2 regions of the Citrobacter sp. C1 genome follow, and region 1 is predicted to be linked to the other one. Evidence: predicted binding sites of a transcription regulator. Region 1 holds the regulator's gene; the other holds the start of a gene.

The links. The regulator CRP, encoded in region 1, controls carbon source genes, mostly activating them, when cyclic AMP is high. The targets are predictions, from matches to a motif close to ATGTGANNNNNNTCACAT.
Region 2: the regulator CRP is predicted to act here: its motif matches at 1,809-1,826, upstream of bhsA (multiple stress resistance protein BhsA).

Annotation. Positions count from the first base shown of each region.
Region 1 covers NZ_CP115035.1:353,986-357,407, reverse strand. The annotation lists gene IB214_RS01680 (phosphoribulokinase) at 1-325, shown strand, start outside; gene IB214_RS01675 (OsmC family protein) at 398-802, opposite strand; gene crp (cAMP-activated global transcriptional regulator CRP) at 1,112-1,744, shown strand; gene IB214_RS01665 (YccS/YhfK family putative transporter) at 1,796-3,422, shown strand, end outside.
Region 2 covers NZ_CP115035.1:2,905,905-2,909,326, reverse strand. The annotation lists gene ndh (NADH-quinone dehydrogenase) at 1-209, shown strand, start outside; gene IB214_RS14115 (glycine zipper 2TM domain-containing protein) at 378-917, shown strand; gene comR (TetR family copper-responsive transcriptional repressor ComR) at 999-1,652, opposite strand; gene bhsA (multiple stress resistance protein BhsA) at 1,895-2,152, shown strand; gene IB214_RS14100 (L,D-transpeptidase family protein) at 2,240-3,205, opposite strand; gene mfd (transcription-repair coupling factor) at 3,358-3,422, opposite strand, start outside.

The sequences.
Region 1 (3,422 bases):
GGTGGTACGTTCAATGGACGACTACATTAATTACATCACCCCGCAGTTTTCCCGTACGCATATTAACTTCCAGCGTGTACCGACCGTCGACACCTCCAATCCTTTTGCCGCCAAAAGCATTCCGTCACTGGATGAAAGCTTTGTAGTGATTCATTTTCGTAATCTGGAAGGCATCGACTTCCCGTGGCTGCTGGCGATGCTGCAGGGCTCATTCATTTCCCATATCAATACATTAGTGGTGCCGGGCGGCAAGATGGGGCTGGCGATGGAATTGATTATGCTGCCGCTGGTCCAGCGACTGATGGAAGGCAAAAAAATCGAGTGAAGCGTGGGAAGTGCCCGATGGCGTTACGCTTATCGGGCCTACAAATCAACATCATCCATCCGGCATCAGGGATTACGCGGCAATCACTTCATAGGAATGGGTAATATTCACCGCTTTTTCCAGCATCAGCGCCACGGAGCAGTATTTTTCCGCGGAGAGATCGACGGCGCGAGACACCGAAGCGTCTTTCAGATCGTTGCCAGTAACGATGAAATGCAGATTAATATGGGTAAACAGACGCGGCGCTTCTTCACGACGCTCGGAAGTGAGCTTCACTTCGCAGTTGGTCACATCCTGACGACCCTTTTGCAGGATCGACACCACATCAATGGCGCTACAGCCACCCGCAGCCATGAGTACCATTTCCATCGGGCTCGGCGCTTTATCACCGGAGTTACCGTCCATCAAGATTTGGTGGCCTGAGGCGGACTCACCGAGGAAGGTTAACCCCTCAACCCACTTTACACGCGCTTGCATATTTCGTAACTCCAATGTTTCAATTTTCCTGACAGATTACGCGTACATAACAATTCTCGCAACGGAAGGCGACCTGAGTCATGCTGAAGCGAGACACCAGGAGACACACGGCGAAAGCTATGCTAAAACAGTCAGGATGCTACAGTAATACATTGACGTACTGCATGTATGCAGAGGACATCACATTACAGGCTGCAGTTCACTTTTTAGCAGCCCCTTTCCCAGGTAGCGGGAAGCATATTTTTGCAACCCCAGAGGCAGCGTCGTGTTCTGACTCTGGAGACAGCTTATAACAGAGGATAACCGCGCATGGTGCTTGGCAAACCGCAAACAGACCCGACTCTCGAATGGTTCTTGTCTCATTGCCATATTCATAAGTACCCATCGAAGAGCACGCTGATTCACCAGGGTGAAAAAGCGGAAACGTTGTATTACATCGTTAAAGGCTCAGTGGCAGTGCTGATCAAAGATGAAGAAGGGAAAGAAATGATCCTCTCTTATCTGAATCAGGGCGATTTCATTGGTGAATTAGGCCTGTTTGAAGAAGGCCAGGAACGTAGCGCCTGGGTACGTGCCAAAACCGCATGTGAAGTTGCTGAAATTTCATACAAAAAATTTCGTCAATTAATCCAGGTTAACCCGGATATTCTGATGCGCCTGTCTTCTCAGATGGCTCGTCGCCTGCAGGTAACGTCCGAAAAAGTGGGCAACCTGGCCTTCCTGGATGTCACCGGTCGTATCGCCCAGACCCTGTTGAACCTGGCGAAACAACCTGACGCGATGACCCACCCGGACGGCATGCAGATCAAAATCACCCGTCAGGAAATTGGCCAGATCGTTGGCTGCTCCCGTGAAACCGTTGGTCGTATCCTGAAAATGCTGGAAGATCAGAACTTGATCTCCGCGCACGGTAAGACCATCGTCGTCTACGGCACGCGTTAACCTCGTCGAAATGGCGCGTTACCTGGTAATGCGCCATTTTTGTTTGCACCGATGTGGCGAAGACTGATTTATCACCCAGAGATCAACTACGCACTACGACAAACGCTGGTGCTGTGTTTACCCGTGGCTGTCGGTCTTATCATCGGTCAGCTTCATCTGGGGCTGCTGTTCTCCCTCGTCCCCGCCTGCTGCAACATTGCCGGTCTTGATACCCCGCATAAGCGATTTTTTAAACGCTTAGTTATTGGCGCGTCACTGTTTGCCGGATGTAGCCTGATCATGCAGCTATTGCTGGCAGAAAGCATTGCGCTCCCGCTGATCCTTACCGGCCTGACGCTGATTCTCGGCGTGACCGCCGAGTTAAGCCCGCTGCATGCACGACTGCTGCCCGCCTCACTGATTGCGGCAATTTTCACGCTAAGCCTGGCTGGCAACATGCCGGTCTGGGAACCGCTACTGATCTATGCGCTGGGAACATTGTGGTACGGCGCGTTCAACTGGTTCTGGTTCTGGTTGTGGCGTGAGCAGCCGCTGCGCGAATCGCTCAGCCTGTTATATCGCGAACTGGCCGATTACTGTGAAGCGAAATACAGCCTGCTAACCCAGCACGTCGATCCCGAAAAAGCGCTGCCCCCGCTGCTGGTTCGCCAGCAAAAAGCGGTGGATCTGATCACCCAGTGCTATCAGCAAATGCATATGCTGTCGGCGCATCACAACAACGAGTACAAACGCCTGCTGCGGGCCTTTCAGGAGGCGCTGGATTTGCAGGAGCATATTTCCGTCAGCCTACATCAACCAGAAGAGGTGCAGAAGCTGGTCGAACGCAGTCATGCAGAACAGGTGATTCGCTGGAATGCGCGCACCGTCGCCGACCGGTTACGCGTACTGGCAGATGACATTCTGTATCACCGCTTACCAACACGCTTTTCGATGGAAAAACAGATTGGCACGCTGGAGAAAATTGCCAACCAGCACCCGGAAAACCCGGTCGGGCAGTTTTGCTACTGGCACTTTAGCCGCATTGCCCGCGTGCTACGCACCCAGCGTCCGCTGTATGCCCGAGATTTAATGGCCGACAAACAGCGCCGCCTGCCGTTACTCCCGGCCCTGAAAAACTATCTGTCGCTGAAATCTCCCGCGTTGCGTAATGCCGGGCGTATCAGCGTCATGCTGAGCATCGCCAGCCTGATGGGCAGCGCCTTACACCTGCCCAAACCTTATTGGATCCTGATGACGGTCCTGTTCGTCACGCAAAATGGCTACGGTGCCACGCGGGTACGCATTCTGCATCGTTCGCTGGGTACGCTTGTCGGGCTGGTGATTGCCGGCGTCACGCTGCACTTTCATATTCCGGAAGGGTTTACGCTGGCGGCCATGCTGGTCATCACCCTCGTCAGCTATCTGATCATGCGCAAAAACTACGGCTGGGCCACCGTCGGGTTTACGGTTACGGCAGTGTATACCCTGCAGTTGCTGACGCTGAACGGAGAACAGTTTATTGTGCCGCGCTTTGTCGATACGGTGCTGGGCTGTTTGATTGCCTTTGGCGGCACGCTCTGGCTGTGGCCACAGTGGCAAAGCGGCCTGCTGCGCAAAAACGCCCACGATGCGCTGGAAGCCGACCAGGAAGCCATTCGCCTGATCCTCAGCAACGATCCACAGGCCACACCGCTGGCGT
Region 2 (3,422 bases), 2.5 Mb from region 1:
TTTCACTGTCTAACTTCTCTACCGTTGGTAGCCTGATGGGCAACCTGACGCGCGGTTCGATGATGGTGGAAGGGCGTATTGCTCGCTTTGTCTACATTTCGCTGTACCGTATGCACCAGATTGCGCTGCACGGTTATTTCAAAACCGGCCTGATGATGCTGGTGGGTAGCATCAACCGTGTAATTCGCCCGCGCCTGAAACTGCACTAATATCGATGTGTGATGCCGGATGACGCTGTTCATCCGGCCCCTTCCTTAAGAGTTCTCTGAATCCTGCTGCTTTGCTTCCTTGTTCCGCTATTTTCATCCGTAATCTGATTGGCATTTTTCATCTCCTGTTGCAAAGTTGTTGCTAATAGCAAAAAAGGAGGAAGTCCCGTGAATAAATCAATGTTGGCGGGTATAGGGATTGGCGTAGCTGCTGCGCTGGGTGTGGCAGCGGTGGCCAGTCTTAACGTGTTTGAGCGTGGCCCACAATATGCACATGTTGTCTCTGCGACCCCGATTAAAGAAACGGTAAAAACGCCGCGTCAGGAATGCCGTAACGTGACGGTTACCCACCGTAAGCCGGTGCAGGATGAAAATCGTATTGCGGGTTCAGTGCTGGGTGCTGTTGCGGGTGGGGTTATCGGTCATCAGTTTGGTGGCGGACGCGGTAAAGATATTGCCACCGTTGCAGGGGCATTAGGTGGCGGTTATGCCGGGAACCAGATCCAGGGTTCGATGCAGGAAAACGATACTTACACCAGTACGCAGCAGCGCTGTAAAACAGTGTATGACAAATCGGAAAAAATGCTGGGTTACGACGTGACCTACAAAATTGGCGATCAGCAGGGCAAAATCCGCATGGATAAAGACCCTGGCTCGCAAATCCCACTGGATAACAACGGCCAGTTGGTGCTGAATAACAACGCGTAAAATAGTCTTGCTCTGTACATGAATTAGCCCCCCATTCGCTCAGGCTGGGGGGCTTTTTTTATCAGATGGTTAATGCGGAGTTCAGGCCAGAGGCGCGGTTTCTTCTTTCAGCAGTTCAGGCCACAGACGCAGCGTGGTCCGGGTTATCTGCATCAGTTTCTCAAAAGTTGCCCCTTCGCGGGCGCTGATCGACATACCTTGTAAAATACAGTTCAGAAATTCGGCCAGTTTCTGCGGATCGCAGTGTGCCGGAATTTCGCCATGTTGCTGGCGCTGGCGAAGAAACTGGGTCAGCGTTTGCTCCTGCATGGCATGGCGGGATTTCACCGTGTGCGCAATATCGCGGGAAGAGGCGGCAAGCGTTGCGGAGGTATTAATCATAAAACATCCTGCCGGCGTGTCTTTGCTGGTGAAGCAGCTGGCGATTGCCGTGAAATAGTCTTCCAGCGCACAGGTGAGGCTTTTTTCTTCGCAAAAGAGTTGGGCTTCGTGCTTTGCAGCGAAGCAGGTGATGTAGCGGTCCAACACGGCACGAAATAACCCTTCCTTATTGGTGAATTCCGCATACAGCGTGGGCGCTTTGGCACCGGTTGCTTCCACGAGATCGGCGAGCGAGGTCGCTTCATATCCGTGCTGCCAGAAGAGTGTCATGGCCTTATCAAGCGCGGCTTCCCTGTCGAACACTTTTGGTCGGCCACGGCTTTTTTTTGCACAACCTGTCGTTTCAGTTGTCATGGTGCCGTCGTACCTGGTTGGGTTTATTGAACAATCATTATAAAAATATTTGCCCACACTCTCCAGTGTATTCACGATAAAAATAATTTGTTTCTATTGATATGAAAAATAAGACCTTTGCATTTTATATAACGATCGTTATAAAAAAACATTGACGTGTGACCTGGATCACATCTATGATTTCCCTATCGATCGTTAAGTTAATCTTTTCGACAGACATTCATCTGCATAAGGTCACTATTATGAAAAACGTAAAAACGCTGCTACTTGCTACGGTTCTGAGCTCACTTTCATTTGCCAGCTTTGCCGCTGTAGAAGTTCAGGCCACGCCTGAAGGCCAACAGAAGGTAGGGATTATCTCTGCGAATGCGGGGACTAACTTAGGTTCTCTGGAAGATCAACTGGCGCAGAAAGCAGATGAAATGGGGGCGAAATCGTTCCGTATTACCTCTGTGACCGGTCCTAACACTCTTCATGGTACAGCGGTAATCTACAAATAAGTTTTAACCCATCGCAATGCCACTGCGAGTTAACTAAAAAAACCCCCGCGGAAAAACATCCAGCGGGGGTTTTTTATGGGCAACTGTTTACAGTGACTGCTGACTGACGTCGTGATGACGCGTTACGTCTACCGGCATCCCGGAACGCAGTTCCATAGCGTGTTCCATGACGGAGGCATCCGTTTGTGCTGCATTCTTAAACGTCTTCATCGACGCGTTCAGTACGATCGGCAGCACCTGCGGATCGTCATCAATATTTTCCGACAGCGGCTGATGCACTTCTACGAGGCGCACGCCGTTGGGTTCAACAGAGGCTTTGATTGGCGTGTTGATAATATTGACCTTGGTACCTGGCGTAACCTGACGGAATAAGGTTTCAATATCACCGTCGCGCAGGCGAATACAGCCAGAGCTGACGCGCATACCGATACCAAAATCAGCGTTGGTACCGTGAAGTAAATAGACTCCACCGTAAGCCGCCAGGCGGATGGCATGATGACCCATCGGGTTTTCCGGACCCGCAGGGACGACGGCAGGCAGGTCGATACCATTGGCTTTGTAACGGGCGCGGATATTGGCCGTTGGGGTCCAGGTCGGGTTGGCTCGTTTATCAGAGATACTGGTTACCATGGTGGGGGTCAGGGTATCTCCGCCCAGTTGACCAATACCAATCGGATACACGGTCACCGAATTTTTACCTGGGTGATAATAGTACAGACGCAACTCGGCAAGATTAATCACAATCCCTTCGCGCGGGGCATCCGGTAGCAGGGTTTGCAGCGGAATGGTTAATACGCTACCGGCTCTTGGCACGAAAGGGTCGACGCCAGGGTTAGCCTGTAGCAGCGCTAAAAAACCCACATTGTACTTTTTCGCAATGGCTTCCAGTGAACCGCCGTTATCTTCGACAACATGTACGGTATTTTCACCCACCAGTCTGCTTCCTGGCGGAGGCAGCGGCCAGGTGTTCGCCTGGGCCGGAAGCGCCAGCGCAAGAGACGCGGCAAGCGTAAAATACGTCAGCCAGCGAGAGAATTGCTTATTGTTTAACATTGCCATAAGTCCATTGTTTTTACGTGGTTTTTATCATGTAAAAGTAAACAGGAATTATGGCGGTTTGCTGTGTCGGGAAGTGCAGGGAAGTGCAAAGAGTTTGTAAATTCAACCGGCCGGGTGAGTATGGTGAACTGCACCCGGCCTGATGGCTATGCTACGGCGTTTTCTTCCAGTTGGCGCATAAACTGACGCACCCACTCCATACGCGTTTTAC